DNA from 2 places in the Thermovenabulum gondwanense genome. Region 2 is predicted to be linked to the other one. Evidence: riboswitches for the same ligand, from Rfam matches in the RefSeq annotation. Region 2 holds a riboswitch; the other holds the start of a gene.
The links. A riboswitch is a leader RNA that binds a small molecule or an ion and turns the genes downstream of it on or off. The one in region 2 is predicted to bind fluoride.
Positions count from the first base shown of each region.

Region 1: it holds a riboswitch for fluoride, as region 2 does, so the genes downstream of both, ATZ99_RS07730 (MutS-related protein) here and ATZ99_RS00575 (dynamin family protein) in region 2, are expected to answer to the same signal.

Region 1 covers NZ_LOHZ01000033.1:32,209-42,996, forward strand. Annotated here, with positions in the region: gene ATZ99_RS07675 (transglutaminase-like domain-containing protein) at 1-560, shown strand, start outside; gene ATZ99_RS07680 (foldase protein PrsA) at 626-1,510, opposite strand; gene ATZ99_RS07685 (PhzF family phenazine biosynthesis protein) at 1,626-2,411, shown strand; gene ATZ99_RS07690 (TRM11 family SAM-dependent methyltransferase) at 2,403-3,182, opposite strand; gene ATZ99_RS07695 (type II restriction endonuclease) at 3,170-4,084, opposite strand; gene ATZ99_RS07700 (DNA adenine methylase) at 4,090-5,052, opposite strand; gene ATZ99_RS07705 (winged helix-turn-helix transcriptional regulator) at 5,053-5,403, opposite strand; gene ATZ99_RS07710 (pyridoxamine 5'-phosphate oxidase family protein) at 5,693-6,088, shown strand; gene ATZ99_RS07715 (TDT family transporter) at 6,138-7,079, opposite strand; gene ATZ99_RS07720 (C-GCAxxG-C-C family protein) at 7,102-7,575, opposite strand; gene ATZ99_RS07725 (NUDIX domain-containing protein) at 7,769-8,263, opposite strand; fluoride riboswitch at 8,487-8,545, shown strand; gene ATZ99_RS07730 (MutS-related protein) at 8,647-10,182, shown strand; gene ATZ99_RS07735 (MutS-related protein) at 10,179-10,788, shown strand, end outside.
Region 2 covers NZ_LOHZ01000015.1:48,763-71,646, reverse strand. Annotated here, with positions in the region: gene ATZ99_RS00630 (thiolase family protein) at 1-47, opposite strand, end outside; gene ATZ99_RS00625 (Crp/Fnr family transcriptional regulator) at 659-1,339, shown strand; gene ATZ99_RS00620 (NADH-dependent [FeFe] hydrogenase, group A6) at 1,360-3,090, opposite strand; gene nuoF (NADH-quinone oxidoreductase subunit NuoF) at 3,071-6,115, opposite strand; gene ATZ99_RS00610 ((2Fe-2S) ferredoxin domain-containing protein) at 6,128-6,436, opposite strand; gene nuoE (NADH-quinone oxidoreductase subunit NuoE) at 6,474-7,058, opposite strand; gene ATZ99_RS00600 (sigma 54-interacting transcriptional regulator) at 7,294-9,912, opposite strand; gene ATZ99_RS00595 (alanine racemase) at 10,116-11,234, shown strand; gene ATZ99_RS00590 (DUF4129 domain-containing protein) at 11,237-12,538, opposite strand; gene ATZ99_RS00585 (DUF58 domain-containing protein) at 12,510-13,679, opposite strand; gene ATZ99_RS00580 (AAA family ATPase) at 13,702-14,643, opposite strand; gene ATZ99_RS00575 (dynamin family protein) at 14,645-16,414, opposite strand; fluoride riboswitch at 16,457-16,518, opposite strand; gene ATZ99_RS00570 (trans-sulfuration enzyme family protein) at 16,587-17,765, opposite strand; gene ATZ99_RS00565 (TIGR00266 family protein) at 17,848-18,534, opposite strand; gene ATZ99_RS00560 (S-ribosylhomocysteine lyase) at 18,868-19,311, shown strand; gene ATZ99_RS00555 (fumarylacetoacetate hydrolase family protein) at 19,354-20,109, shown strand; gene ATZ99_RS00550 (thioredoxin domain-containing protein) at 20,888-22,884, shown strand, end outside; gene ATZ99_RS11750 (hypothetical protein) at 22,875-22,884, shown strand, end outside.

The DNA.
Region 1 (10,788 bases), on a different contig from region 2:
AGTATAAAGTGGTTCTTCTCGAAAAAATTTCAGGGAATAAATACAAAGTAGTGCAAAGCGATGAAGTTACGTTAAATATTAAAGACGAAAAACAGGTTTTCCTGAACTCAGTTCAAAATATAAAATGGATGATGGAGGATGCGGCGATAAAAAAAGCAGCAGAACTTACAAAAGGAGTGACAAAAGATTCTGAAAAAATAAAAATAATTTATAATTATATAATAAGCAATTACAAATATGATAAAGAAAAAGCGAAGACGGTTAGCTCGCCGTATATACCTGATATAACTGATATTTTCAACAAAAAGAAAGGTATTTGTTTCGATTACTCTTCGCTATTTGCGGCAATGCTAAGAAGTTTAAATATTCCTGCTAAACTTGTGATGGGGACAAGCAGTTTAACGAAAGACAGTTATCACGCATGGAATGAAGTATATATTTCCGATGCGGGGAAATGGGTAATAATCGATACTACCGTCGATGCCTCTTTTAAAAACGCAAATAAACCTTACAGTATGGAGAAAAGCCCGGATAAATACTTTGCTGATAAAGTGTATTAACCCTGTAAAATATAAAAAAAGGGAGAAAGTTTTATCTTTCTCCCTTTTTTTCACCATTTGTAATCCTAATTCTTGTTTAACAGGTATTCCACATTGTATTTTGAGTATAATTCCTGCATCCACGGATCGTATTCCTGCTGGAATTTCTGATTGAAAAGGATATCCTTTATTTTTTCTTTGCTCTTGTCAAAACTGGCTTCCTGGGCATCCTTTTTTTCTTCCACTTTTATGATATGATAACCGTACTGGGTTTTTACCGGCGAACTTATCTCTCCTACTTTTAGAGAAAAGGCTGCATCTTCAAATTCCTTTACCATATCTCCCCTGCTGAAAAAGCCCAGATCCCCTCCACTTTCCTTGGAGGCGGTATCTTTCGAATACTGTTTTGCGAGTTCTGCAAAATCCTGGCCGTTCTTTAATTTAGCCGATATTTCGTTAGCAAGCTTTTCGTCATCCACTAAAATATGGCGGGCTCTTACCTGTTCCTTTTGAGCAAATTCATCTTTATGCTCATTAAAATAGGATTTCATTTCTTCTTCGGTGATACTGATTCTGGGAGCAATAAGCTTTTTAGTCTTTATACTCATGGCCAAATTCTTTTTATACTCTTCGAAGGAATAACCACCCATTGCTAAGTTTTGTTTAAAAGCGGTTTCACCGCCATAGGCTTCGTATATTTTTTCCAGTTCTTTATTAATATCTTCATCGGTAACAGCGATGTTTTGTTTTTTGGCTTCCAAATCAATAATTTTTTGAGAAATTAAATAATCTAAGGCTTCTTCGCCAATGGTTTTTACCATTAGATCGTATAGTTCATCCTTGCTTATAACTTCTCCGTTTACCTTTGCCACTGCTTCGCTTTTCTTTTCGCTGCAGCCGGCAATTAGACCTATTATCAGGGTAGCAATTATAAAAATAATCGCTGCTTTTTTAAGGGACAAATTTCTCATTTATATTCACGCTCCATATTTTGAATTTTAAAAACCACATATTTATAATATTAACAGAAAGTAGCGGTTTTTTCTATATGTAAATGTATGGCTAAATAAAAAGGAGGAGAAAATTATGAAATTATTTCAGGTGGATGCCTTTGCGGAAAATTTATTTGAAGGTAACCCGGCAGGAGTATGCCTTTTAGAAAAGCAAATTGACCGGGATTTAATGCAAAAAATAGCTATGGAAATGAACCTTTCTGAAACGGCTTTTCTGCTAAAAAAAGAAAGAGGGTATGATTTAAGGTGGTTTACTCCTGAAAGTGAAGTTGACCTTTGCGGACATGCTACCCTTGCCAGCGCTCACATATTATGGGAAGAAGGGTTTTTAGAAAATAATGAGGAAGCTGTTTTTTACACGAAAAGTGGAGTACTAAAAGCCTTCAAAGATAAGGATTACATTATCCTTGATTTTCCATTAGAACCGGCAGAAGCCGCAGAATTAACCGAAGAATTAAAAAAAGCTCTAAAAGTTCCTGTAATTTTTACAGGGAAAAACCGAATGGATTATTTAATTGAAGTAGAAAATGAGGAAAGCGTGAAAAATTTAAAACCCGATTTTGAGATTTTAAAAAAAGTAAATGCAAGAGGAATTATTGTAACCAGTGCATCATCAAATCCTGAATACGATTTTGTTTCCAGGTTTTTCGCACCGGCTGTAGGCATAAATGAGGATCCCGTCACCGGGTCTGCTCATTGCTGTTTAGGTCCTTACTGGAAGGAAAAACTCAATAAAGACAATTTAATAGCATATCAGGCCTCTAAAAGAGGAGGAAAATTAAAGCTGAAAGTTTTAAACGATAGAATATTAATCGGAGGAAAAGCAATTACATTTTTCAGGACTGAAATTCTAAAATAAACGGGAGCTATATTTTATTCTCGCTAATTTTTCTGTTTTTTTAGGTTTTCTGAAGATAAATAAATGTTCATGCATTATTAAATAAAATTTATATTTTTCTACTTGTTTTTCCCAATATGGAGTTGATTTACAATTATGCTGAACTTTTATAATATCTTCTTTTAAAACGAATCCTTGATTTAAAAAAAGTCTCATAACAAAGTATGAAAGAGGGACGTAATGTCCATTCTTTCTGGTATCTCCAATTAATATTGCGCAAAATTTATCGTCTTTTAGTACTCTATATAATTCAATTACCCCCTTTTCCAATTCATTGCAAAATTCTTTAACATCTGCTATATTTGATAAATCTCCTTCGATATTTCCTTTTGAATATTTTATTATATTTAAGTACGGAGGATGAGTTATTATTAAGTCAATACTATTATCATCTATTTCATTCAAATTTCTTACATCTCCTACTTTTACTATCTGTTCATAGGTATTTTCATATTCAAATAATAAATTAATTCTTGTTAGTTCTACACTTTGCGGATTAATATCATAACCAATACCTTTTCTTTTTAATAATTTTGTTTCGATTAAAGTCGTACCGCTACCAACCATAGGGTCAAGTATGATATCTCCTTCATTAGAATATCTTAAAATTATGTTTCTTGGAATTTGCGGAGCGAAATTTCCTCTATAACTTCCGTTGTGTGTAACCCATTTTCCTCTTTCAGGAAAAGACCAAACGGTGGTAATTTCTTTTTTAAATTCTAAATCCTGCATATTATTTCCTCCAATAAGCCAAGTCGTACAAAATGAATGTTTAAGAGATAATCTATTTTATCAAATCCTTTATGTATCTGATTTTTCTGTCCTTTCCATCCTTCACCATCAGTAATCCAGATAAACTTGAATCCATTTTCTTTTAATTCATTTTGCCTTTCTATATAAGAATCAACAATTTCTTGAGGTTTTGAGCCGGTTCCCGAAAAAAAATTAACTTCAATATTGATAATTTTGTTATTTTTGATTAATATAAAATCGGCTTTTCTGTTTTTTATTGAAGGGTTAACTCTTATTTTATATTTATCCTCCAAATATCCAAATTTTTTTTGGAACAAAGGTTTATATCCTAATTTATTTGAAATATTTTCAATTATAGGTTTTAATAATATTTCCATAGCTCTTCCACTTCTATTTTTTCTTGCGTGAGTATCTAAACCTACTTCTACCCCGATTGCATAATCCTGGATACTTTTTGCCCCCATCTCAAGAAAAAATTTTTTTAGCCCAGTTTTATTAAAAAATTCTACCAAATCTTCAATTTCTTTATCTGAAAGGGTTCTGGCATTAAAATCATAATTTACAATACAAAAATCACCACTATTTAAATCTTTAATTATTTTAAGATTTTTTTCTCTTATTGCTAACAATAACGGTATTACGGGTATTACTTGAGGATAATCTTTAAGAATTTTTTTTAAATCCTTTTCAAATTCTTTGCTCCAAATTAAGCTATTAAAAATATTTAGTTCTATTTTAAATTTATTGATATGCTTTTTTATTTTACTCCAATCAGTAAAAAAATCATAGCTTCTGTTTGTATCTATAATTGTTTCATGAAATTTTTCTATAACGCTTTCTTGATCATTCAAATTTAAAAAATCTAAATATAACTTATTCATTCATATCACCTTTCGTAATTTCTTATAATTAATTCATTTATTTCTCCCCGTTTATTTCCATCACTGTTAATATACCTTTTTGCTTTTACCCTTTCGATTATAAATCCGGCATACAATTCATCAAAGAAATTGTCGTTAATATTTTCATTTTTGGGGTCAGAATTGCTGAGTATTAAATAAGCCCCCTTTTTGTCCATTTCTTTAAAAAATTTTGCCAATCGTTTTTGATCATTGTCATCAAAACCGTCCTCGCTGTAGTTTGTAAAATTAGAAGTGTTATTTAACGGACGGTAAGGGGGATCAAGGTAAACCAGTGTATTTTTTTGTATATAATTTTTGCTTTCTTCAAAATCCGAACAGATGATTTCAGTATCTGCTAAAGCTTTATATACTTCTATTAAATTATCTGCATCGCAAATGGTGGGTTTTTTATATTTCCCAAAGGGGACGTTAAATTCTCCTGCTTTATTTAATCTAAATAAACCATTAAAACATGTTTTATTTAAAAATATCATGTATGTTGCTCTAACTATCCAGTCTGAATTATAATTTGAATAATTAAATTCTTTTCTTTGTAAGTTGTAATTTTCTCTTATTTTATAATAGAATTCTTTTCTTTTATCTTCAGAGTAATTAAGATATTCTGTTTCAAGATTACTTAAAAAGTAAATCAACTCATTTATGTTATTTTGAATTACTTTATAACATACAATCAATTCTCTGTTAATATCAAATAAATAAGACTTATTAATTTTAAAATTCTTTTTTAAAAAAAAGAAAAAGGCACCACCACCAACGAAAGGTTCTACATAACTTTCTATTAATCCAGTTTTAATGATTGTTATTGGTAATCTTTTATATAACTCTTTTATTAATTGACTTTTTCCTCCTGCCCATTTTAAAAATGGTTTTGGATTAACATTCCCAATTAATTGTTCATTTGGATTAATTGAATTAATAATGTACATTTACATCCCTTCCCCATTAAATTTTTTCATATTGCTTCCCCAGTGGGCTAAGGCTTTTAGAGCGGGTATGAGTTCTTTACCGTTTTCAGTTAAGGAGTATTCTACCCGCGGCGGGATTTCCATATACTGTTTTCTATTGATTATACCGTCGTTTTCCAGTTCCCTTAGCACCTGGGTTAGCATCATGTTGGTAATAACGTTTATATTTCTTTTCAATTCATTATATCTCATAGTTCCGTTTTTGCTTAAAGCCCATATTACGGGAAGTTTCCATTTGCCGCCTATGAGATTCAATGCATAAGCCAACGGGCTATTATCGTAATTGTTGTTATACGTATTTTTTTCTTCCATTTCAAGCACACTCCAAATACTCAGTTTTTTCATACTAAGTAAGAAAATGCTGCATACTTGTGAAAATTAGAGCAACATATATAATTATAACTGAAAAAAATTTTAAAAACCATAGTCAGGGGTGATAAATTGGATGTAAAGGTTTTAAAGTGAGCCATAAAATCCTGGAAGGTTTTATTACGGTTTTAAGGAAAAGCCATGACAAATACAGGAGCTAAATCATTTGTTTTTATTTAATAATATCAGCAGATATAAAATTAGTAAAGGAGATGTGGATATGAGCAGTGAAATTAAAGAAGTATTGGAGTTTTTAAAAGAAAATCCAACCTTTTATATAGCTACGGTGGAAGGCGATAAACCCAGGGTAAGACCCTTCGGCTTTGTAATGGAACATGAGGGAAAACTTTATTTTTGCACAAATAACCAAAAAAACGTATATAAACAGTTAAAGGAAAAACCTTATTTTGAAATATGCACTGCTGATAAGGAAGGAAGATGGATAAGGCTGAGGGGGAAGGCTGTTTTTAATTCTACCCGGGAGATAAAAGAAAAGGCTTTGGAAATTGCTCCATACTTGAAAACTATGTATTCAGCGGATGACAATCTTTTTGAGCTTTTTTACGTAGAGGATGGAGAAGTTACATTCTGTTCCATGACCGGTGATAATAGGACATTAAAGCTTTAATAAAAAAACCGGCGGAGAAATAATGACGATCATCCGCCGGTTTTTAAATTTAATTTTTTATTGCAATAGTTTCTTTGGGCGATGAAAAGAGGAATATTATATATTTAAATAGCACAAAAACCACCATAATTACTGCCAAAAGAGTAAGAAGATTGACATAGATACTCAAGAAGGTCAGGGTAAATCCTTTTTTAATTAAATACCCGTAGAAATTCTTTGCTGCGATTGCGGTAATAACAAAAGGAAATGTAAAGCAGGAAAAACTGGGATAAAATTTTATTCTAAGCATCCGGGGAAGATAAAACAGGACTCCGATAAAGAATATGGATGATAGAACAAAAAGAAATATTAGGAAGTTCATATTTTTTATATCAAAAGAGCTCATATATCCGGCAATACAGAGGTTTGCAGGTGCGGTGAAAATTGTAATTGATGGAATCGCAGGTTCTGGTAAGTTGGGGTATCTATAAACCCTGTACAAAAGGACGGGCAAAAGTACAAGATAAGAAACAAAAGCGACCCAGAAAATATATCTTCCCATGATGTTCATCCCGTAGGATGGGGCAGGTATAGCGGCCGCTGCTATACCAACGTATACTACGAAAAAGCTTGGAAAAGTCTTTTTGATATCAAAATAAAAAATAAATCTTTTCGTAAAGAAAAGGATATACGATATATGCCCCACCAGTGCAAGGCTCCATAGGATTAAAGCTATTTCAGGGTAATAAGGTTTTACATATGTTGACAATATCATAATCCCCATAAAAAATGTGGGGGCTATTCCGGCTACAAGAGGATTTTCCAGATCTTTCAGTATTTCTTGTGGAATTAAAAGGATTTTGATAATTAATAGAAATAAAATTAAAAAAGAAATTGTCCCCAGCAAAGTTTTATAAATAGTTCCATAGGAAGAAAGAAAATTTCCCAGTGAAGCTAATGCCAGCATTAATCCAGAAATGGGAATGGGAACTTTCTTTATTAGCTCCTTCATGGTGTAACCTCCGGTATAAACTTTAAGAATTTTTGCATGCTATTTTATTAGAGATTTCCGGGTCTTCAAGGAATTTTGAGGCAATCCATGCCGCTACCTCGCCGGTGATTTTTACGCAATGAGATTTCCTTTCAGGGCTTGTGAATTCATAATTTCTTATAAGCACCCTGCAGCAGGTGCTGCCGTAAAGATTTTTTATATAATCGTGAAGGGCGGAAGCTGCAGGGAACATTTTTTCAGGCATTGGTTCTTTATAAACCCTTCCATAAGCCATTCCAAGGGCCATCACTCCGCCGCTTACAGCTCCGCAAAGACAGCCGGATTTACCAATACCTATGGGGAATCCGGATGCCATTTTCACCACCTCTTCCGGGTATGGCCACTCCAGGAGCTCATTAATTGTATGCACTACCGCTTCCGAGCAGAAAAACTCTCCTCTTTGAAAATATCCTTCAGCCTTTTCTCTAACTTCTTTAATAATTGAATCTTTATTCATAATGTTCCTCCTTTCACATATTCCTGTATAATTATATCAATCTTAAACCTTACAAATCATTTAAATTCCGAATACAAAATACAAAACCGATTTATTTTATATATAGAAAGAATATTTGGCAACATATATAATTTAAAACAATTCCTTTTTTCTTTTATTCATAATATCACCTTTTATATAGAAGTATTAAATATCATGTAGAAATATCTTTCCACATGTTTTTTAAATAGACTCTCCGAAATTTTTCTCCTTCATATATACGCTTGATGTATGTTTTTATATCTGGCAATAAAGTGATTTCATTTATTTTTGACAAAGGAACGAAGGAAGGCATATCAAATTTTTCATCAGGTAAAGGCTGTTTTGGTTTTATTACCTCTCCGTTTATTCTTTTTGCCGCAAAAAAGAAATTAACTATATGTCGATTTCCGTCAGGCCAAATGGTTTCACCAAAAAATAATAATGGGCCTATTTCTACGACTATACCAGTTTCTTCAAGAGTTTCACGTTTAGCACAAGCTTCTAATGTCTCTCCATGTAAAACTTCTCCTCCAGGGAACACCCAGTAGTCTTTAATTACATTGGAATTTTTATAATGTGGTTTATACATACGTATTGATAAATTGTGATGTATAAGAAGTATCTTCTCATTTTCTATCAAGACAATTCCTGCTCTTAATTTTATCATTACAAAACCCTCCCCCAAAAATTGTAGCTCCTACCAAAATCAGTTTTGGTAGGAGCTATTAGCCTTCCGGCACATAAGCGAGCTCCATCGCTGGCTATATTATATTTTTACTATTATAATAAAATTTAAACATGTATTTGTGGATTTGTCAAATTTAAAAACTTTTATTTTATATTGATATTTTATTTTTTTTCTGTATAATAATAATAAAATGCAATATAATTAAAAGTATGGTGATGGAGCTCACCATAAAAGCAGTATGCTGATGGCTCCTGCTATATCACGGATATAGTAGGAGCCATTTTATATTTTTTTAAATTATTGCGCAAACTTTTTTTAAGCCAGAAAATGCATCCGCGTCATGGCATGGAGGTGGTTCTTCTATGACTTTCCACAGCATACTATTTAAAAGAACTGAAGACAGTACAAAAAAAGAAACACTTGAAGCGCCTGACTTTTTTGCGGATTTAAACCTTGACCAGATTGTAGACGCAATCACGGCCGGCAGGGAGGAATATAATTTAAAACCGTTTTTTTACACTCCTTTGAACGATATCGGTGCAATCAAGTATCGTCAGGATATAATGCGGGATCTTGAAAATAAAATTCTGTTTGAAAATGTAAAATCATTTGCCCAAAAAATGCGTATAATGCGAGAACATCTTGCACGGGTAGGAAAACTTTACTATAAATACCAGAAGGAACGATGGTTTTTAGATGCTGTAGAAATTTATTGCGATGCCGTTAATTGCTTAGCCCATGACTTGAGCCTTATAGATTTAAAATCCGACGGTTTTTTAGCCTTCCGCGAATATTTGACAAACTATACCAATTCCGATCGTTTTAAGTTACTTCTGGAGGAAACGAAAAGGCTTAAAGACGATTTGGCCACGGTAAAGTATTGCCTGATCATCAAAGGTAACTGTATCAAGGTTCGTAAATATGAATCTGAAATTGATAACAGTGCGGAAGTGGAGAAAACATTCGAGAGATTCAAACAGGGGGCTGTAAAAGATTATAGAGTTGAATTTTCTGACTATCCGGAAATGAACCATGTGGAAGCGGAAATACTTAATTTGGTAGCTAAATTATATCCGGATATTTTTTTAAGTCTTGATAAATTTTGTGCGAGAAACACTAATTTTATGGATGAAACTATAGCCGTATTTGATAGGGAAATACAATTTTATATCGCCTATTTAGAGTATACTGATAATTTTAAACGAGCAGGACTTAAATTTTGCTATCCGCAAATTTCCGATAAAATCAAGGAAGTTTGTAGTTACGAAGGATTTGATCTGGCTCTGGCTTATAAACTCATCAATGAAAACTCAACCATCGTCTGTAATGATTTTTACTTAAAAGGCAAAGAACGAATATTTGTGGTAACTGGACCTAACCAGGGCGGTAAAACGACCTTTGCCCGCACTTTCGGCCAATTACATTATCTTGCAAGTTTAGGGTGTGCCGTTCCCGGCAGAGAAGCGCAACTTTTTTTATTCGACAGGCTTTTTACACATTTTGAAAGGGAAGAAAATATAAAAGATCTCAGGGGCAAACTGGAAGATGAACTGATAAGAATTTACCACATTTTAAATCAGGCCACATCAAACAGCATTATCATAATTAACGAAATTTTTACTTCTACCACATTAAAAGACGCTATTTTCCTGAGCAAAAAAATAATGGAAAAAATAATCCATAAGGATTTGATTTGCGTCTGGGTAACATTCGTATATGAATTGGCTTTTATTAGCGAGAAAATCGTAAGCATGGTCGGTACGGTAGTGCCAGAAAACCCGGCACTCAGAACATATAAAATTTTAAGGAAGCCTCCGGATGGACTTTCATATGCAATATCCATCGCTGAAAAGTACCGGCTCACATATGATCATATAAAGGAGCGTATAAAATCATGAAGGTTTATCTCATGTATAAGGATCATAATTTTGATTTTCAGCAAAAATTACCCTGGAATGAGCAAATATTGATACAAGACTTAGAACTAAACACATTGTTCAACGCCATGGCACTTGGTGACAAATTCTTATTTGAAGTGGCAAAGAAAGCTGTTTTGTCTGGCTTAAATAGTAGTCTGGATACAATACTTTATCGACAAGATATTCTTAGGGATTGTTTTAAAAATTCTTTTATTGTCAGAAATATTTACAATATTGCGGTGGAATCAATTGAAAGAGAGAAAAAACATTATTTTGGCATTTTTAGCAAATATCCCGAATACATACTGGATAGATCGATAGAAGTATTACAGATGTTTATGGAAATGCTCAAAAAACTAAAAACTATCGCTGATGAACATGCGGATAAATTTGAGTCTGAGGGCTTTACAGCATTTTTTACAATGCTCAAAGAAGAACTTGATGACGAATTTTTCGATAGCGTTCAGAATCACCTAAAGGAACTGAAATTTGATGAAGGAATTTTGATCAGCGCTGAATTAGGGAAAGGCAATAAGGGTATCAATTACACGCTTCGTAAACCTAAAACCAAAAAACAAAGTTGGA
Region 2 (22,884 bases):
TTGCCTATAGGGGTCCTTACAGCAGATGTTATTACAACTTCTTTCAAATCCTTTACCTCCCTATGTTTACTTAAAAAAAAATTATTGCAATATTTATGCCAGGCAAACTATACAGATTTTTATCATGAAATTTATTTATTAAGAACTTTTTAGGATGTTTTTTGGATGTATAATGTAGAAAGACTTTCCATAAAAGCAACCTATTTCATCCTAATATATCCCATATTAATAAAAACCCGAGTGTCAAGTATCTTCCTTAAATTCTTGCACCCCAAATGGCCTACAATCATATAATGTATTAGACTAAATTTTAGGAGGTAATAGAATGGAAAACATCGAAAAAGTAATAGGGCCCAAAAAAGATAGATCATTCCTTGTGTTTCTCATTCTGATATTACTTTTACTCGGAGACAATTTTTAACAATAAGAGCCGTGCTTTAAAGCACGGCTTTTATAATTTTATTGTTTATCTTTTAAAATTTTTTGGATTGGGAGCTTATATTCGTACAAATAATTTTTCATTGGCGATTTTAAATTCATATAGCTTTTCTTTAATTGTTATTTTTTAAGTTTTAAATGTATTTTTATGATATATAATATATATTAGACAAAAATTCGGTAACAAAGGTTACTAAAATTAGAAATATTTGGAGGTAATATGAAAGAAATTGTAAGTTCCTTAACCCTATGCCCGTTATTTAAAAGCATGTCCAAAAAAAATATTGAAGATATTTTAAATTCTGTTGATTACAAAATAAAACCTTTTAATAAAGGCCAGTTAATAGCTGTTGAAGGGGACGACTGCCTCAACATAGGAATAATCCTTGATGGAAGCGTAGAAATAAAAAAAATTTTTGCTTCCGGCAGGTCTATTACCGTGGCTTCTTTGAAAAAAGGAAACATATTCGGGGAGGTTATAATTTTCTCCGATATTAGAAAATATCCCTCCACAATTACTGCTTTTACCGAAACAAAGATAATGTTTATATCCGTAGATGATGTAATAAAACTTTGTAACAGCAATAAAAAATTTCTCTTTAACTTTATTTCCCTTCTCTCTAACAGAATTTTAATGCTTAACGAAAAAATAACTATTATTTCTCAAAAAAGCATTAGGCAAAAAATTTCCCTTCTATTACTGGAAGAATTTAAAAAAAATAAGAGCTTAATTTTGGAATTACCCTTATCGAGAAAGGACCTGGCAGAATACCTGGGAATACCAAGACCTTCGCTTTCCAGGGAAATGATAAAAATGAAAAATGAGGGCATTATCGATTTTAAGAAAAATACCATTAAGATATTAAATTTATCGGAACTGGAGAATTCTTTAATTGAATAACTATTAAAAAATAACCCGGGTTAATCCCGGGTTAAAATCTTAGGTCTTTGCATATAATCAGTGTGTAAAAGCTGATAGCACCTCTCGCTCAACGGTCTCCCTAAATATTCTCTGTAAAGCTCCAAAACTGCCGGGTTTTCATGGGACCTCCTGATATTTTTACCTTCATCTATATCGTAAATAGCTTTCATACGCTTTAACCTTATACTGTCGTTTGTAGGAATCACCTGTCCTCCCCCACCTAAGCATCCACCAGGACAGGCCATTACCTCAACAAAATGGTATTGAACTTCTGTCTTTTTGATTCTTTCCATAAGCTCTTTCGCATTCTTAAGTCCATGGGCAACAGCAGCTTTTATTTTAAAATTTTTTATTTCTAACTCGACTTCTTTAATTCCCTCCATTCCTCTTACCGGATGTATTTCTATATGCTTTAATTCCTCACCGGTAAGGAAATAATATGCTGTCCTTAAAGCCGCTTCCATTACCCCACCCGTTGCACCGAATATAGCACCCGCTCCCGTCGAAATCCCTAAAGGAAAATCGTAATCTTCGGGTTTCAATTTTAATATGTCAATATTCATTTCCCTTATCATCCGTGCAAGTTCCCGCGTCGTTATTACTATATCTACATCCTGATACCCGCTGGATACCATTTCGCCCCTTTGAGCTTCAAATTTTTTAGCAGTACAGGGCATTATGGATACTACGACAATTTTTTGAGGAGGTATCCTATTTTTAGCCGCATAATAGGTTTTTATAAGCGCTCCCATCATCTGCTGAGGAGATTTACAGGTAGATAAGTTATCCAGTAATTCAGGGTAAAAATGTTCGCAAAATTTTATCCAACCCGGACTGCAGGAAGTTATCAAGGGCATCTTTCCTCCTTGTTCTAAACGCTCAACGAGTTCACTTGCTTCTTCAACAATCGTAAGGTCGGCTGTAAAATTTGTATCGAATATTTTGTAAAATCCCATTTTTCTCAAAGCCGCGACCATCTGACCGGTAACAATACTTCCAGGCTCCATCCCAAAAGCCTCGCCTAATGCTACCCTTACTGCAGGAGCGGTTTGCGCAATTACAAATTTTTGTGGATCGGAAAGTGCATCAAATACCTTATCAGTATCGTCCCTTTCGGTCAGGGCACCGGTAGGACATACCAGCACGCATTGCCCGCACTGAGCGCATGGCATTTTACTTAAGCCTTGATTAAAGGGTGGATCAATTGAAGTATTAAAACCCCTGTGATGAGGTTCTATTATACCTATCCCCTGTATTTCACCGCATACGTTTACACATCGTCGGCAAAGTATGCACTTGTTAGGATCTCGTACTATAGCAGGTGTAGTCTCATCTTTGTTAAAAATACTTTTTTCACCGCTGTATTTAATATCGGTTATATTTAATCTATAAGCCATTTCTTGAAGTTCACAATTACCATTTCTTATACATGCAGGACATTCCATAGGGTGATTGGATAATATAAGCTCTAAAATCGTTTTTCTTGCTTTTCTTATGAATGGAGAATTAGTTTTTACTATCATTCCTTCCGATGCGGGAGTTACACAGGCTGCCTGTAGGTTTTTTGCACCTTTTACTTCTACTACACAGAGTCTGCATACACCCATCGGTTTTAGGTCTTCTCTGTAACAGAGAGTAGGTATATAAATCCCTGCCTTTTTGGCAGCATCCAGGATGGTAGCACCTTCTTCAACATGAACATTTATATTATCAATTGTAAGATTTAGCATACTCTACCCCACCCTCCTCGTTCTGTTTTACATCGCACCTTAAACACCTGCATGCTTCCTCATAAGCTGCGCTCTCTTCAAGTGTCAATTCCACTTCTTTAAAACTATTTATTCTTTCCTGTGCCTTTAATTTAAAAGTTGCACACCTATTCCTGTGTTCTTCATAAATCTCATAGTCCGCTGTCCGGGGATAATAGCTCTTCTTTTCATACATATTGCCTCCTAAATATTTGTCTATGGATATAGCAGCTTTTCTACCCGACGCTATAGCTTCTATTACCGTAGAAGGTCCCGATACACAGTCCCCTCCTGCAAATACTCCAGGTATTGAAGTTTCCATGGTTTCTTTATCTATGGTAATGCTCATTCCTTTTGGCACTTTTATTGCCCCTAAATCTACCTGCTGTCCAAGGGCGAAAATTACGTTATCTACTTTTATGCTAAACGAAGACCCATCTATTGGCACCGTTCTTCTCCTGCCGTTTTCATCAAAATCGGCAGGTTTCATCCTGATTACTTCAATTCCATTCACCCTACCACCTTCACCTATAATCCGAATAGGAGCTGTATAAAAGTGTAATTTTACGCCTTCTTCAATAGCATCTTTGACCTCTTCAGGTAAAGCCGGCATTTCATCAGGACCACGCCTGTAAAACACATTAACCTCTTTTGCGCCCTTTCTGAGTGCTACTCTAGCAGCATCAACAGCAGCATTGCCCCCGCCTATAATGGCAACTTTTTTGCCTATGTCAATATATTCGTTTAAGTTTACCTTCTTTAGGAATTCCAACGCTGAGTATACACCGTAAAGCTCATTTCCCGGTATATCTAGTCTAATATCTTTTTGGGCTCCTATAGCAATAAATATCGCATCAAATCCCTGGTATTTCAAATTTTCTATGGTAAAGTCCTTACCCAAAGCCATATTTAAATGTATTTCAACACCCGCAGATTTTATATGTTCTATTTCTGATTTTAAAACATCTTTTGGCAGCCTGTATTCCGGAATACCAATGGCTAACATACCACCGGCTATAGGAAGTGCTTCAAAGACGGTAACGCTATACCCTTCCAGTGCAAGGTAATAAGCTGCGGTAAGGCCTGCAGGTCCCGAGCCTATTACTGCAATTTTCTTGCCCTTTGCTTTTTTAACTACCGGCAAATGCGGGTTTTTCACATCGTAATCCGCAGCAAACCTCTTTAATGCTCTAATAGCCAGCGGCTCATCTATTTGAGCCCTGCGACACTTAGACTCGCACGGATGATTGCACACTCTACCGCATACCGCCGGGAATGGGTTATTTTCTCTAATTATACTTACTGCTTTTTCGTAATCCTTCATTCTTATAGCATTAATATAAAGCGGTACTTCCACCCCTGCAGGGCATGCATTTTGGCAGGGTGAATTAAAAAGGCTTGCACATACTGAAGCCGGACATTTTTTGTATTTAATATGGGCCTCATATTCATCCCTAAAATATTTTATTGTACTGAGCACGGGATTCGGTGCGGTCTGGCCAAGCCCGCATAAGGCGGTTTCTTTTATAATTTCTCCCAACTCAATAAGCCGTTCAATATCCCCCTCTTTACCTTCACCTCGTGTAATCCTATCCATAATTTCAAGCATCCGCTTTGTTCCCAACCGGCAGGGTGCACACTTTCCACAGGACTCATCCTGAACAAATTGGAGAAAATATTTTGCAAAATCTACCATGCAGGTATCTTCGTCAACTACTATTAGCCCGCCTGACCCCATTATCGTTCCAAGTTCTTTTAAAGATTCATAATCTACTGGGGTGTTAAGGTACTTTTGGGGAATGCATCCTCCAGAGGGACCTCCTGTTTGAGCGGCTTTAAATTTTTTTCCACCGGGTATACCCCCACCTATATCGTAAATGATCTCACCAAGCGCGGTACCCATAGGTACTTCCACTAACCCGGTATTTTTTATTTTACCGGCGAGGGCAAAGACCTTAGTCCCCTTGCTGTTTTCCGTTCCGTAGCCAGAAAACCAATCTGCTCCTCTCAGGATAATGGGACATATATTTGCATAAGTCTCCACGTTATTTATAAGCGTAGGTTTGCCTAAGAATCCTTCATTTGCTGGAAAAGGAGGCTTGGGGCGAGGCTCTCCCCTTTTCCCCTCTGCAGATGCTATTAATGCCGTTTCTTCTCCGCAAACGAAAGCACCGGCACCCACCTTTATATCTATATCAAAGTCGAACCCGCTACTTAAAATATCTTTGCCTAAAAGTCCTCGTTCCCTTGCTTGTTCTATCGCATGCTTTAATCTTTCTACAGCAAGGGGATACTCCGCACGCACATAAACATAACCCTGGTTGGATCCTACCGCATATCCCGCTATAGCCATTGCTTCTATAACAGAGTGAGGATCTCCTTCCAGGATGCTCCTATCCATAAAGGCACCGGGATCGCCTTCATCGGCATTGCACAGTACATACTTAGGACTACCCTTTGCTTTTGCAGTAAAACTCCACTTAAGCCCGGTAAGGAATCCCGCACCCCCTCGCCCTCTTAAACCGGATTTTTTTATTTCTTCAATAACGTCCTCTGGCTTCATCGTAAATAATACCTTTGCCAGAGCCCTATATCCGTCTGCCGCGATGTACTCCTCAATATTCGTAGGATCTATGAGTCCCACATTTCTCAGGGCTATTTTTACCTGTTTGGCAAAAAATGGATTTTCATCCTTGCAAATTATGGGGGTTCCATTTGAATCCTTAATTAGAAGTTCTTCCACAATTTCTCCCAAGAAAAGATGTTTTTGGATAATTTTATCCGCTCCTTCTGGAGTCACTTTTGTGTACAGCACTCCATCAGGATAAATTACAACCATTGGCCCTAAATGACATGGACCCATGCATCCGGTAATTATTACTTTTATTTCGGAGGATAAATTCATTTCTTCAATTTTATTTAAAAGCCGGTCCTTTACTTTTATACAACCGGAAGAAATACAACCTCCTCCGCCACATACCAGCACATGTTTTCTATAAAATTCCATTCTTACCCCTCCTTAAACATTAGGAATAACCCACTCTTTGATGATCGTTCTTCTCATTATATGGTGAAACAATATTCCTCTTGCTTTTTCCGGTGTTACATAGCAGTAGGTTACTGCGGGAAGACCTTCCATATATACATGTACCAAGGGTTCCATTGAACAAAGACCTATGCATCCAGTAGTTTTTATTTTTACCGGTATACCTTTTGTTTCTATCTCATTTATAAAAGTGTTTAATACATCCTTAGCACCGGCAGCTATACTGCAAATCCCATAACATATCACAATAGTAGCAAAGGGAGAAACTTCTTCGGTATTCATAACCAACCTCCTTTCCGTAAAAATTCTCTCCTTTACTTCAAGCTGTCACTAACTTTGTTGAAGGTTTTAATTCTGCCCTCTTTCTGCTTTTTACTATCTCTTCCTGTTCTTTCATAACTTCCTCGTAATTTTTAAAAGGAGGCTCGTATTTTGAAATGATTTTGGGAATATCATCGGGTTTTAATCTTGCATAAACATCTTCATTTATCATCATTACCGGTCCCAATCCGCAGGCACCCAAGCATCGAACTATATCGATGGAAAATAAACCGTCATCAGTGGTATCGCCCGGCTGTATCTTTAAGTACTGAGTTAATTTTTCTATGATTTTTTCAGATCCCCTTACATAACAAGCAGTTCCTTTACATACGCTTATTCGATATTTTCCCTTTGGTTTTAAAGAAAAAAATGCATAAAAAGTAACAATACTGTACACTTCACTTAAAGGTATGTCCAAATATTCTGATATTTTAATTTGTACTTTCATAGGAATAAATCCAAATCGATTTTGGACATCTCTCAATATTTGTAAAAGTTCCTCTTTTTTTCGCCCGTAACCCTTCAATAATTCTTCAACCCATAACAAGTCTTCCTGAGTTATATCAAAAACTTTTTCAGACATATTTACTTCCTCCTTACTCTTTTTGCTAATCATTTCTAAGCAATTTTTATACCTATGGACATTCTAAAATAAAACAATTTTTTTATTGAAAAATAAAATAAAAAAAGCATCGGAAATATTTAAATAATTTTTCCGATGCTTAAAAGCATTAATATAAAATTATATGTGAATGTTATAATTTTATTTTGACAATTATTTCAAAAATGCACCGAAACATCAAAAATGCGAGAGTGCATTAACTATTGTCCTTTAATTTTTTAAGTTTTCTAACTACCGTCGACTGATTTATCCCCAGTAGGTCTGCCATTTCGTAAGTATTTTTGCACTTTTTTCTTGCAAGAAATAAAAGCTGTTTTTCTACCATTTCAATGGCTTCCTTAAGCGGCATCAAACCTTCCACGGTAATTTTACAATGATTTTGTCGAGAAGTTTCGCTTTTCTTTATATATTGAGGCAGATCTTCAACTCCTATGAAATTTTTTTCTGACGTCACCAGTATTCTTTCAACAAAATTTTCCAATTCCCTGACATTTCCCGGCCATGAATAATCTTTGAGTACATCTATTGCTTCTTGCAGAAGAGTTTTTGAAATTCCATTACGTTTATTATAGTAATTTACAAAATAGAGTATAAGAGGTTCGATATCTTCTTTTCTCTCCCGTAACGGAGGTACAGTAATAGGTACCACACTTAACCTGTAATATAGGTCCTCTCTGAAAACTCCATCCTCTACCATTTTTCTTAAGTCTCTATTTGTAGCTGCTATAATCCTTATATCAACTTCAATGGGTTTTATACCTCCTAACCGCGTAAGCTCCCGGTCCTGCAGAACTTGTAGCAGCTTTACCTGCAAGTTCAGCGGAAGGTCGCCGATTTCATCGAGAAAAAGGGTACCCTTATGGGCCATTTCTATTAACCCCGGCTTGCCTTCACGCTTTGCCCCAGTAAATGCACCGGTTTCATACCCAAAAAGTTCTGATTCCAGCAGACTTGCCGGAATTGATCCACAATTTATTTTAACGAAAGGTCCTTTACTGCGAGGGCTGTTATCATGAATAAATCTGGCAATTAACCCCTTCCCAACACCGGATTCTCCGAGAAGGAGAACCGTTGAATCTACGTTTGCCAGTCTCAAGCAAAGGTGTATTAATTTTTCCATGACAGGACTAACCGAAACTATTCTGTGCAAGGGCCTCGAGTCTCCGGAATGTGTACATTTTTCTAAGTATCTTTTGAGTTTTTCGGCATCAAGGGCATCCTTTGTAAGACTTTGATATTCATCAATATCCATGGCATTTATTAATACCCTGACAATTTCACCATTTTCATTGAATATAGGAGTCCCGGTAGTAAAAAGCCTTCTTTTCCCCGCCTGCTGAATTAAAGTAAGCCTCCTTTTTTCTTTTATAACAAGTTTAGTAATGGAAGGGTATATTACTCGATTTTTTTCCAACTCCTCAGTGTTTTTTCCTATCACATCTTCACGGGAAACACCTAAAAATTTGGTAAAGGCCGCATTAAGCCTTAATATTTTACCCTGTCCATCAGTAACCAGGACTCCATCGTAAGACGACTCTATTATCGCGGACATTTCCCTGTTTAACTCATCAATACGATTTTTTTCCTGAATTTCTTTTGTCAAAAGATAAGGCAAGCACATCTCTATCTCAGCAATACCATTGTATACAGCCACTGCTTTTTCCCTGCAGGTGTCATATCCGCATGCACCGCAGTTTAATTCATCTCCTTTATTAAACTTATTTGTATGTATAAGTATTCTTTTTATTTCATCTTCTGTCGGTACGTTCATTTTTACACTTTTATTTTTAAAACTGCGGGTAAGATCTAAATTATTAATAATATCTTTAAAAGCATCAAGCTTTAACCTTTTATCATCACCCACTATTCCGGAAAAAGCAAATTTTTCAACCCTTTCACCACCGGTATAAAAATTATCATGTTTAAAATACGGACCATCCACACAACCGCGGCACATAAGAATATCAACGAAATTTGGTTTAAATTCCCCTTTATCGATGCTTTCAAGGCATTTTATTGCATCCCTGCCATCGGCAGTAATAAATTTTCGTGAAAATGCTACCCGCCCTTTCAAAGATTGTAAAAGCCCGCCGCTTACCGGAAATCCTCTGAAAACGGCATCTGGCAGCGGACCATCAAAACTGCACACTTCTTGAGAATTTATCACAATATTTTTCAAATTAAAAAGGTCTTTCATCTCGCTGAAGGTTAAAACCACATCTACTCCGTATACTTCCTTAGCCTCATCCTTTTTCGCAATGCAAGGACCTATAAATATCACATATGCACCGGGATGTAAACATTTTACTAACCTTCCAATTGCTATCATAGGAGAGACCAAAGGTGCCAAATTGGGAATAAGATTTGGAAAATGTTTTTCAATCAAATTGACTATTGCAGGACATGGGGTACTTATTATAGGAAATAAAGGCGACATTTTTAATAATTCTTCGTAAGCCTTTCCAACAAGTTCAGCACCAACAGCTACCTCCCATACTTCATCAAAACCCAATGCCTTAAGTCCCCCTATAATCCTACCGACTTCGTCAATTTTAAACGCAGCAGAAAAACTGGGGGCGATTACGGCAACCTTAAACTTTTTTTCGTTAAGTATCCTAAAAGTTTCTTCAATCCCGCTTTCTATAACCTTAGCGTTTTGCGAGCACACCTTAACACAATTCCCGCATGAAATACAGCGCTCCACAAGTACCTCTGCTTGACCCTCTTTTACCCTAACCGCCTTGACAGGACAATTACGAACGCAGGAATAACACTGCCTGCATTTATTTTTTTCTGTCATAACAATGCAGGACATTATTTACCCTCCTGAATCTTCATATTTATCACTTATATTATATATAATCAAAATATTAGTGATAATATTATTTTTCTTAAAATACTCGATCTATTAAAATTACAAATATCTTTTTTTAATTATTAAGAAAATGGATGTTACAAAACGGTTATGATAAAATTATTTTATATAAACTGAATTTTTTATTTTTAAGGAGGGTTTTTATGACCGAAATCTTTGATCTGCCAACACCTGCTTTTCTCGTCGATTTAGATAAATTAGAAAATAATCTAAGAGGAATGGCGGATTTATGTAGAGAAAACAAAAAACAACTGTGGCCTATGGTAAAGACCCACAAAAGCATTGAAATTGCAAAAATGCAGGCGGACTTAGGTGCAAAGGGCTTTTTGGTCGGTACAATTGATGAAGCCGAAAAATTGGTAGAGCACGGTTTTAAAGAAATTATGCTGGCATATCCGGTTGCATCAAAAGAAAATATAGAAAGAGTAATAACCCTTGCTAAAAAAGCTCATATAATTCTTAGTTTTGACACCAAAGAGGCCGCATCTAAGGTAGATAAAATTTGCGAAAAGGAAGGTCTTTACCTGGATTATCTAATAATAATCGACTCGGGCTTACACCGTTTTGGAGTAATTCCTGAAAAAGCTCCAGAACTTGCAAAAACGCTGAGAGAATTTCATCACCTTAAATTCAAGGGAATTGCCACCCATCCGGGACATGTATATGCTAAAACAAATTCTTTAGAAGTCAAGGCGGTCGCTGAAGAAGAAGTAAACGCTTTGCGCTTGGCCTCAAACCTTTTAGAAAAGGAAGGTTTTATCGTAGAAATTATAGCCACCGGAAGCACTCCCACGGCTTTTTATGTCGCAAAAGACGACAAAATCAATGTATTACGACCGGGTAATTACGTATTTTACGATGCTATTCAGGTTGCCTTGGGAATCGTTCCCGAGGAAAGGTGCGCCCTTACCGTAATTGCCACAATAGTATCCCGCCCAAAGGATGACCTTTTTATAATTGATGCAGGAAGCAAGTGTTTCGGTTTAGATAAGGGTGCTCATGGAGTTTTTTTAACAGCAGGTTACGGCATAGTAAAAGGACATCCTGAACTGACCGTTGAAAGCCTGTCTGAGGAGGTAGGAAAAATAAGAATAAGCGGCAATACAAACTTAAAAGTGGGCGATAAAATAGAAGTTATACCCAACCATGCGTGTTCCTCTGCAAACATGACAAGTTTCCTTATAGGACACAGAAGAGGATTAATAGAAAAAATCCTCCCGGTTGATGCACGGGGAGGAAGCAGAATCCCAATATTAAAGTGAAACTAATCAAATTTACTCTGCATCAAAGTTTTAGTTATTTTTTTCATTTCTTCCACTTCGGTATCCAGAACCGATTCGGGGAAATACCTCGCCTTCTGGTAAAGATTCGTTATATATTCTATTATATTCTCATCATCTTCAAAGGCTTTTTTAAGTTGAGCTTTAAATTCAAGGGGTGTTTCGTAGGTTTTTCTGAAATACCCCTTTTTTTCCGCTGCCCTCAGAATTTGAGCATACATTTTCCTGATCTTAGCTGCAGGGAAGTCTCCGTATATCAAAGGTTTAATCCGGGATCTTAAGATGCTTTTTATTTTACAGGAAAGCTCGTTTACGCTGTTTTTAAACAATGCGGGGGTGTAAATCGATTCTTTCTCATCAACAAAATCATTTTCGGTAAAATTTCCAATATGCTTTTTCAAAGATAAAAAGATTATTCCACTAAATACTACCAAAAGGATAGTTAAGCCAAAAACTTTAAAGATAATTTCAACCGTATAAGGCACAACGTATTCTTCATGACTGCCAGGCATAATACTTACGCCTGGTTCTCCGGGTAAAATTTCCTGTTTTTTTATTTTTGCGTATCTTGAAATAAAGTACAATAAAAATGCTATAACCTTATCCAATGGCTTGAAAATAGGTTCTAAGATCTTAAAAATGAGCTCTACAAACGAAAAATATGTGGTCTTAATAAAATCAATAAATGCTAAAAATTCATAAGGCTTTATTAGCTCCATTAAGACAACAAAAATAATTCCAACTATTAAAGAAAAAATTAAAGTGGTAAACAGCCATCTTCCCTTAGAAACTTGCAAGGAGAAATACTCTAATTGGTATAAAGAAAGAGCTATAAGGGAAACTATTATGAAACCAAAAGCTAATAAAAGCACTTCGCTGGTTTTCCCAACATTTTTATAAAAAAGAAGACATATAACAATAATTGGTGTAAACTTTTTAAGTTTTTGTATCAGTTCATAATGCTCAAGCTCCCTGCTATCCGGCCAAAGTCCAAAAATAAAGCATAAAAATGCAAAGCTCAAATAATTAAAAACATTATGGTATTTAAAAAACATCAATATTAATACCAAAAGCAGTAAAATTATTTTGAAATTTTTCAACCTGTAATAAAAAAACTTAGATAAAATCCCCGCTGTAAACCAGAACAATATTTCATAAGCCGAAAAAGGTTCTTTTAAAAATATTTTTCCAAAACTAAAATTTATAATAAGCAAAAATATATAATGAATTATCAGCAAAAGTAATACTTTTATCCCCTTAAACCAGTTCGATAAAAGAAATTTCACGCCATTTTTCCTCCCCAAAAGCGTGATAAGTTTTAACTCCTTTGGGCCCTTTGCAATCCTTATTGATTTTCCCCACCAGAATCAATTCCACATCAAAACTCATTTTTTCCAGGAATTCTACTATTTTTTTCCCACTCTTACCCCAATTTGCCGTTATAAATACCACTTTGCTTCCCTTTTTTAATGTATGGAAAACCCTGTCGAATACCTCATCTATCTTATAAATACTGTAAGAATCAAGACGTGCCAGAGCATCTAAAACCACCTTTAAATGTAATGCACCCGTGCCATAAGGTATTAAAGTAAATATATCGGTATCATTATCACGGGATATAATTCTTCCGTTGCTGGCAAGCATCACTTCATATCCTGAATCAATGGCTTTCTTTGCAATCGAAGCAGTAAGAACTACAAGAAATTCCGACAGATCCGGATTAATTCCCTCCCAGGCATTTTCAAATGTATTTACATCAAGTATAAAACAAATCCTTTTTTTGTAACTTGAATCATATACCTTCACCAAAAGCCTGTCATACTTTGCTGAGGATTTCCAATCAATATCTTTTAAGGAATCTCCAGGAAAATAATTCCTTTTGCCGCCGAATAAAAAGGGGTCCGGAAAGATCTTTTTTTTGCCTCCCGCTCCAGAGAGGGAAATATCTGGATTCCCTTCGGTTACAAGTACATCTACAATTCGGGGGTACACTATCAACTCAGCATTTTTGTAAATTTTCATCTCATTTTGGTAAATACCAAGTAAATCTCCGGTATTTAAAGTAACGGGACCAAAGAAAAAAATCCCGCGATTTTGTGGGGATACGGGATATCTTCTCCTAATCTTCTGATACCATAAAAGGGAATAAACACCGCTTAAAATTTTCTTGCCCGGCTTATTATGGGCCAAAAGGGTTCCTTTATAAAAATCTACAGTCCCGGGTACCTCAGTTTCCACTTTTATCCAGGGTAATGGTAACATCTTCTTATTGGTTAATTCCTGTACATAATTTATAGTTTCTCCTAAGAATATTCTATCTCTTTCAAAACCATGGTTTAATTCCAGCCCTTTTACACTCAATTTACTCCACGCATAAGATATAGCAACTATAGAAATTACCGCACTTATAAAAAATAAAGCTTCCATAACATTCCCTTCTTAAAATAATTCATTCTACGGGAACCGGTGTATTCTTTATAATGTCGTCCAAGACATCTTCAGGTTTATAGTTTTTTATTACACTTTCATAGTTTAATATTAATCTATGGTTCAAAACGGGTTTTGCCAGATATTTAATGTCATCCGGTATAACGTAATCCCGGCCCTTTATAGCTGCAAAAGCCTTAACACATCTATAAAAAAGCAGAGAAGCCCGGGGGCTTGCTCCCAGTTTAACCGCAGGGTGTTTTCGGGTTTCTCTGACGATAGTGAGCATGTAGTTTTCTAAACTTTCATCGAAATTGACTTTTTTCAGCCTTTCCCTCATCTCGAGTAGTTCCTTCCCGGTTAAAACGGGTTTTACTTCCTCCAAGGGATTTCCCTTTCCAAAGCGGCGCAGTATTAATCTTTCTTCTTCCAGTTGAGGATAACCTATGTCAATTTTCATTAAAAACCTATCTAATTGAGCTTCGGGCAGAGGAAAAGTCCCTTCCATTTCAACGGGGTTTTGAGTGGCAATCACCAAAAAGGGGGCTTTCAACCTTCTTGTTACTCCGTCAACTGTAAATTGCCTTTCTTCCATAGCTTCCAGAAGGCTTGATTGAGTTCTTGGCGTTGCCCGGTTTATTTCATCAGCCAAAAGAATATTTGTGATAATTGGTCCCTCGTTAAATAAAAAATCCCCTGTTTTTTGATTGTAAATATTAACGCCCAGCACATCCTGAGGCAGCATGTCAGGAGTGAATTGTATTCTCTTGAATTCTAAATCCAGTGACCGGGCAATTGCCTTAGCCATTAAAGTCTTTCCAACCCCGGGCACATCCTCCAATAGCACGTGCCCGTCCGCCAAAAGCGCGGTTAATATAAGTTCTACCACATGAGTTTTCCCTACTACAACTTTTCCGATATAATTTAATATATCTTTGATTTTTTCCTCAAAACCCGCTTCCAATTTATACAGCTCCTTCAATTTGTTTTTTTATTTTTCTTATACCATTTTCTATCTCACCAATACTAATTAAAAGTTTTTCTAATTCTATAATCAAGCTTTTTACATTTTGCTCACCGCTCTTTTTAAGTTCAAGGGCTTTTTCTACAGTATCCATAATGCCCTCAGCGGTCTCTGTGATCTTTTCTTCCAGATAATTATAATACTCCTTAAAAGTTTTTTCCATCCTTTGAGCAATATCGTACCTTACCCTCCCGCATTGCCTGTCAAATTGCTGTTTTAACCACTCCTTTAAATTATTCAGGGCTATCCTGCGGGCAACAAAACCCGGAAGAAACGGAGCAATTGATAAAGGAGTCGGTAATAAAAAGGTCTTTTCCGGTTCCATGTTATAGTAAAAATATCCAGCCTCTTTAAAACCCTCAATTAATGCAAAGCTTTCATACTTTATATGAAACATACTGGAGGTCAATTCCTGCAGTTCGGAAATTATTTTCTCCACTTTTTGAGCAAGCCTTTTCGTGATATTCCCCGATGCATATGCTAAGTGCTTGAGTTCCCCTTCCTTCCATGAATCTATTACCTCAAGGGTTTTTTCGCTTATATATTCCCTACTCTTTTCTATAAGCTCTTTCAAGGGTAAAGCATTGCTGTTTGTAAAGTAAACCTCTAAAGCCTTTTCCAAACCCGGGTATTGTGAATTTTTAAATTTTTCATACTCGGCATTAAAACGAGCAAGAAGTTCTTTACTCTCCCCTTCAAAGATGAAAAGCATGTCCTTTTTATCCTTCTCAATTTCTTCCATTTTTTTCTTAAGTATATCAATATTTCTCTCCAGTTCCTCTATCGGCGTCTTAGCAGCTTCCATCTTCAGGTTTATATCAAACTTTATTTTGGATAAATAACGAAGACTTGTGTTACAACTTGATAACAGAAGAGCACTTCCCTTTTCCTCATTGATAAATTTTTCCAATTCGCGAACCAATTCAGTCATTCCACTGAACTTTAATTTTTCTTCATCACCAGTTTCTTTAGCCTCCAATGCCATCCTGGCCGAAATTGGAAAAATCTTTATTTTCTCATCACCCAATTTTTCTTTCAAAACTTCTGCGGTAAAATTAAGTGCTTCCTCCACATCTTTTTCTTCTGCGTAATCTATTTTGTTAAGGACAAAAAATATTTTAACTGCATGATCCCGAACGTCTTTTAAAAATTCATATTCGTTCTTCGCAACGGGAGAGTCTATAGTAAAAAGAAATATGGCTGCGTCTAATTTGGGTAAAAACTCATAGGTAACATCGGTATTATGCTGGTAGACGGATCCGATGCCGGGTGTATCTATAAGGGAAATACCTTTTTTAAGGAATTCCGAAGGATGTTCTATAATAATTTCCTTTACTTTTTTCTCATTTCCCGGATTTCCTCTTTCAGTAGCGTAATATTCCAGCTCATCAATATCAATTTCTTTTTCTGAACCGTCCAAAAAATATACCGTCGTTTTTACCTTTGAGCCGTATTTAATAATAGTAACTATTGAGGTAAGGGGCACCACTGCTGTGGGAACTAATTTTTCCCCCAGTAAAGCATTAATAAAAGTAGATTTACCCCGTTTAAACTGACCTAAAACCGCCAAATTGAATTCATTTTTTAAAAGTTTGTCCAATTCATAATCTACAATTTCTAATGAAAAATTTTCTCCTTCCCCGATAATCTTTTTTATTTCCTCAAGGTATTCGATCAACCTTTCTCTTGCTGAATCAACTTCTATAACCATAATTTTCACCCCTTAGAAATAGTATAGCTCCTACATATCTTTCGATACGTAGGAGCTATTAGCCTAAAAGGCGGTTTTCGGTGAGCTCCATCACCTTGGATTTTATTTTTATAGAAATTATGCAACTAATATTATATATTTTTTTATTAATTATTTCAACTGTTAGAATTTATCAGATTATATGTAATGCCGCGTCAAACTCGGTTATAATATCCTCAATATCCTCTAAACCTACAGAAACCCGTAAAAGTCCATCGGATATTCCCGCTTTTTCTCTTTCCTCCCTGCTCATCGATCTATGGGATGTTTTAGCGGGGTAAGAAAGGGTAGTAGACACACCGGCAAGGCTGGGAACAAGTTTTATATTTTTCATATTCTTTATCAGATTACAAGCAGCCTTTTCTCCGCCATAAAGATCTACGCTTAACATTCCACCATATAATCCATTGTTAAATATTTCATCCGCTGTTTTTTTATGAGGTGAGGATACAAGTCCGGGGTAATAAACCTTTTTTACCTTTTGATGGTTTTCCAAGTATTCTGCTAATTTTAGAGCATTTTCACTATGCCTCACCACTCTTAACTCTAAGGTTCTCAAGCTCCTCATCAAAAGCCAGCTGTCAAAGGGGCTCATGGTTGGCCCGTAAATTTGTCCTGTGTGTTTTATTTTTTCTATTTTATCTTTGTCAGCCACAACAGCTCCTCCTAAGATATCGCTATGGCCGGCCAAATATTTGGTAACACTGTAAACCGCCACATCGGCTCCAAGCCTTAAGGGTTGACATATCACCGGAGTGGCAAAAGTATTATCTACTATGAGTAAAGCCTTATGGTCATGGGCAACCTTCGCTATTTTCTTAATATCGTATACCTCCATCAGGGGGTTTGAAATTGTTTCCATATATATTATTTTTGTATTTGGTTTAAAATATTTTTCTATATCATCTCTATAAAAATCTACAAAGCTTACCTCAATATTAAATTTTTTCAATTCACTATTTAAAAATTCCCACGTTCCTCCATATAAGACATTGCTAGAAATAATATGGTCGCCTGCTTTCACAAAAGCTAATATTGACATCGTAATAGCAGCCATGCCCGAGGAATAAACGATGGCATCATCCCCTTCATCCAGCGCAGCAAGTATTTCTTCCGTACAATGATGGGTAGGGTTGCTCATACGCGAATAAACGTAACCCGGTTCAGCCTTTTCGTAAACCAAATCCAGTTCCTCCACGCTGTCAAAACAAAAAACCGAACTTAGATAAATTGGAGGAACCTTGGGATAGGAAATTGAAGAAGGCGCTTTTTCTCCTTTATGAGTTAATTTAGTCATAAATTTTTTACTCATATTCAATACCCTCCTACTAAAAGATTTCTGCAAAGTATTGACCGCTTATAGTGTAAAAACCACCTAAAGCGGTGTATTGTTTTTAATCACCTTTTCTTTCTGGAATATATGGTATTATCCTTGATGCAAGATTTTCTATGGGCATCGTCTGAAGCCATACTTTGCCAGGGCCTCTCAATGTGGATAAAAACAAACCTTCTCCACCAAAAAGAATATTTGCAAAACCTTTTACAATTTCTACATCAAAGTCAACGGAGGGTTCAAACATTGCTACATGTCCGGTATCCACTTTCAAAACATCATTATGTCCAAGGTTGTAATTCACAGCTTCTCCATCTAATTCTATAAAGCAAATTCCAGGCCCGGTGATTTTTTCAAGAATAAAACCTTCACCACCGAAAAGACCTGCTCCGAGTTTTTTCCTGAAAAATATTTCTAATTTTACGCTTCTTTCTCCGCATAAAAAGGCCTTTTTCTGACATATTATCGATTCTCCTGCTTTTAATTCTAAAGGGATGATCTTTCCCGGAAATGAAGAAGCAAAAGCTATTTCTGCGTTTTCTCTTTTGCAGGTATAAGAAGTCATAAATAAGGTCTCTCCGGAAAGTTTTCTCATTATTCCCCCGAAAAGGCCACCTTCCATATTTGTCTTCATTTCAAAACCGTCGGTCATCCAGGCCATTCCCCCTGATTGAGTAAATACACTCTCCCCCTCTGACAAGGTCAAAATCACCGCAGGTAATATCTCACCAATTATTTCATATTTCATGTTAAGCCTCCTTATTTTTTCATATTTATTAATTTTTTTATAACTACATTTATTTTATCATACAATTTTAAGTATACTACCATAGCAAATAATCTATTATCATTAAAAAAAATAATAATATAATATTTAATTTTATTTATAAATGAAAATAAAATTAAAATGTAGAAATTATTATTATCAAATGGTGGAAATAATTATTGTGATGTTCAAGGGGGTCTTAATTTGGAATCTAAAGAATTTCAAGAAATCGTAATTAGCCAATTAAAAGCAGGAATTTTATAGTTTTTGAAGAAATATTGGATTTAAACGTTTTTCTTCAAAAGGAGGTTAATTATGGCAAGGGTAGAAAGCTTTGAACTGGATCATACAAAAGTAAAAGCACCCTATGTCCGGTTAGCAGCTGTTGAGGAAGGAGAAAAAGGGGATATTATAGCAAAATATGATATTAGATTTATCACACCCAATAGCAAAAGTATATCAACCGGTGGAATACATACTTTAGAGCATCTCCTGGCCGGATTTTTAAGGGATGAATTGGATAAGGTTATTGATATTTCACCAATGGGATGCAGGACGGGATTTTACCTGATAAAATTTAATGTGACACCTCTAAAAGAAATTAAAAAAGCGGTAGAGAACTCGTTAAAAAAAGTATTGGAATCAAAAGAGGTACCAGCGGCAAATGAAATACAATGCGGTAATTTCAAAGACCATTCTTTAGAAGATGCAAAAGAAATTGCCCGGAGTGTTTTAGATCAGGGTATTTCAATACTTTGAATGATATAATTAATTAAAAATAAGTTTTTGGGGGTAATATAAATGCGTTTTTGTAGATTTTCTCATAAAGGGCACATCCATTGGGGATTACTGGAGGGTGAAAATATTAAACCTATGTCAACCCTGCCTTTTATTGAAACAAAGTTTAATGGTGAGTCCATTCCCTTAAAAGAAGTAAAATTATTAGCTCCGGCTGAGCCTTCTAAAATAGTTTGTTTAGGACTTAATTATGCCGATCATGCCCGGGAATTTAAACTCGAGGTTCCCGAAGAACCAATAATTTTTATTAAGCCTCCTACCACAGTAATAGGTCCTGAAGAAGAAATTATAATTCCCAGGTCAACTAAGCGAGTAGATTACGAAGCAGAACTGGCAATTGTCATCGGCAAAGAAGCTTATAACGTAAAAGAAGAAAAAGCTTTCGAATACATATTCGGATATACCTGTGCTAATGATGTAACCGCAAGAGACCTTCAGAAAAAAGATGTTCAATGGACCCGCAGTAAATCCTTTAATACGTTCTGCCCGTTAGGTCCCTGGATAGAAACAGATTTAGACCCAAGCAATCTTTCTATAAAGCTTTTATTAAACGGTGAAATAAAACAAAACTCGAATACTTCAAACCTTATTTTCAAAATTCCATACATAGTTGCTTTTATTTCTTCTATAATGACACTTTTTCCGGGCGATGTAATCCTGACCGGAACTCCTTCCGGTGTAGGACCGATAAAACCGGGAGATATTGTTGAAGTAGTAATTGATAAAATTGGTACTTTAAAAAATACGGTTAAAGAATAAATAAGCAGGCGCTCATGGCCTGCTTATTTATTCTTTTTTTCTTTAATATATGCTGTTTGTTTTCCCTTTTCGCTAAAAGTTAAACCTTCTTGACAGGAAGATAAAAATAGACATAGATTAAAATAAACGCTAAAGCCGCAGCAATACCACATGTAGTAAAAACCGCTTCTATGGAAATATCCGCAGCCTTTCCTACTAACAGGTTTATAACCGCACATATAACATTAATTATCATAGAATAAATTGATAAAAGAGTAGCTCTACTTTCTGTGATTATAGATTTATTTTGTATATCCAGAAATATGGGCCGGGATAATGCATGGCACGTTCCGATAAGAGCAATGAATAAAACGCTAAAAGCTGGATTATTCGTAAAAGATATAAAAATAATTACGACTATTCATTTGATACAAACCTCCGAAAAATTGCATGCTAAAAAGACCTCCCCGCAGGAGGTCTTTAAAACCTTCTGTTTCTTGTGTGTATCAAATCGGCGCAATGGTACTTCCCCTAAAAAATAATAAATTTGTTATTAATTTAATTATAAACAAAAAAATTTTTCTTTCAAATAATATCAAGCCCATTTTTTGTTCTGTAATGCAGTCCTCAATTATTTTTATTTCCATTTAGCTGTATATGCCTTTTAATCTTTAATAGTTTGGGTGTTTCCATATAAATTTTCCTTAAAATTCCTTTGAGTATTTCCCTAGAGTTTTTTTTAATTAATTTCCCTTTTAAGTGTAATAATAAGTACAAATTTTGTTCGGAGGTAATGGCTATGAATATTAACAGCAAAAAGGCTAACAGGTTGATAAATGAGAAATCTCCCTACCTTCTTCAACATGCATATAATCCTGTAGACTGGTACCCGTGGGGAGAGGAAGCCTTTGAAAAAGCACTTGCTGAAGATAAATTAATATTTTTAAGCATCGGTTATTCCACCTGCCACTGGTGCCACGTTATGGAGAGAGAAAGCTTCGAAGATGAAGAGGTCGGGGATTTGCTAAACAAATATTACATATCAATAAAAGTCGATAGAGAAGAACATCCCGATGTAGACAATTTTTACATGACAGTATGTCAAACATTTACCGGTAGCGGAGGCTGGCCTTTGACCATCATCATGACCCCAACGAAATACCCCGTATTTGCAGCAACTTATTTGCCAAAAGAAGATTTATTCGGCAGGCCCGGTTTGAAAACGGTTCTTTTAAAGATAAATGAACTCTGGCAAAAAGAAAAAGAAAGATTAATATTGATAGGTAAAGAACACGTATCCTCAATAAATGACTTTTCTCGAAAAAATGCCGGAGATCTTAGCCCTGAGGTAATAGAAGAGGCTTATGATGTTCTTTCATCCTCCTACGATCAAAAATACGGCGGCTTTTTCGGAGCTCCAAAATTCCCAATGGCTTCAACCCTACTTTTCCTCCTTGGGTACTACGATTACAAAAAAGACCCCATGGCACTCGAAATGGTAAAAAATACGTTGATAAATATGTATAAAGGAGGAATTTACGACCATATCGGTTTCGGTTTATGCAGGTATTCCACCGATAAGATATGGCTTGTGCCTCATTTTGAAAAGATGTTATACGATAATGCTTTGATTGCTTATGTTTGTGCCGAGACCTTCAAAATTACAAAGGATGAATTTTTTAAGACTTTTTGTGTTGAAATTATAGATTATGTTCTGAGAAACCTAAAAAATCCCGAAGGAGGGTTTTATACCGCCGAGGATGCCGATTCGGAAGGTGAAGAAGGAAAATTTTACACCTGGGATTTGCAGGAAATAAAGAATATTCTAAGGGAAAACGCCGATGAATTTATCGCAAATTATAACATAACAGAAAAAGGAAATTTTGAAGGAAAGAACATACCCAATTTGATAGGGAAAGATTTGTCCTGCAAAATGAATGAAGATACAAGAAGAAAGCTTTTTGAATACAGGGAAAAAAGGATAAAACCTTTCAGAGATGAAAAAATTTTAGTTTCTAATAACAGCCTTATGATATGTGCTTTATTGAAAGCATATGGAATTACAAAAAGCGATATCTACAAAAAAGAAGCCGAGACAGCATTGAAGTTTATACTTGATTATGTTTTTGATACGGACGGTCGCCTTCATGTGGGCTACAAAGATGGCCTTATGAGAGGTAAAGCCACCTTTGATGATTATATCTATCTTATATGGTCATTAATAGAAGCTTACGAATATACCTTAGATAAAACATATATTATAAAAGCAAAATCTTTATTGGACGAAACTATAGAACTATTTTACGACAATGAAGAAGGAGGGTTTTTTCTTACCGGTAATGATATAGAGCATTTACCCGTTCGCACAAAAGAAGTTTACGACGGTGCGGTTCCATCGGGAAATTCCGTAGCGGCATATTCCCTCATCCGGCTATCGAGATTGCTACACGACTCTAAAATTGAAGAAATAGCCGACAAGCAGTTTAAAGTTTTTGGAGGCAAAATTAAGAAAAATCCTGTTTCTTATACTTTTTTCCTATATGCATTTCTTCATAACCTAAAGGGAATAGAAGTTGTGATATCCGGAAATAACCCAAAAATATTTTCAGCATACCTCATGTCAAATTTTTTGCCCTTCACCGTATGGGCTTATGCCGATGATATAAAAGATATTATTCCCTCTTACGAAAACTACCAACCAATAGACGGTAATACAGCCGCTTATGTTTGCAAAAACGGCTCCTGCAAAAGTCCAGTAACAACACTGGAAGATTTAAAAAAACTTCTTGAAATTGA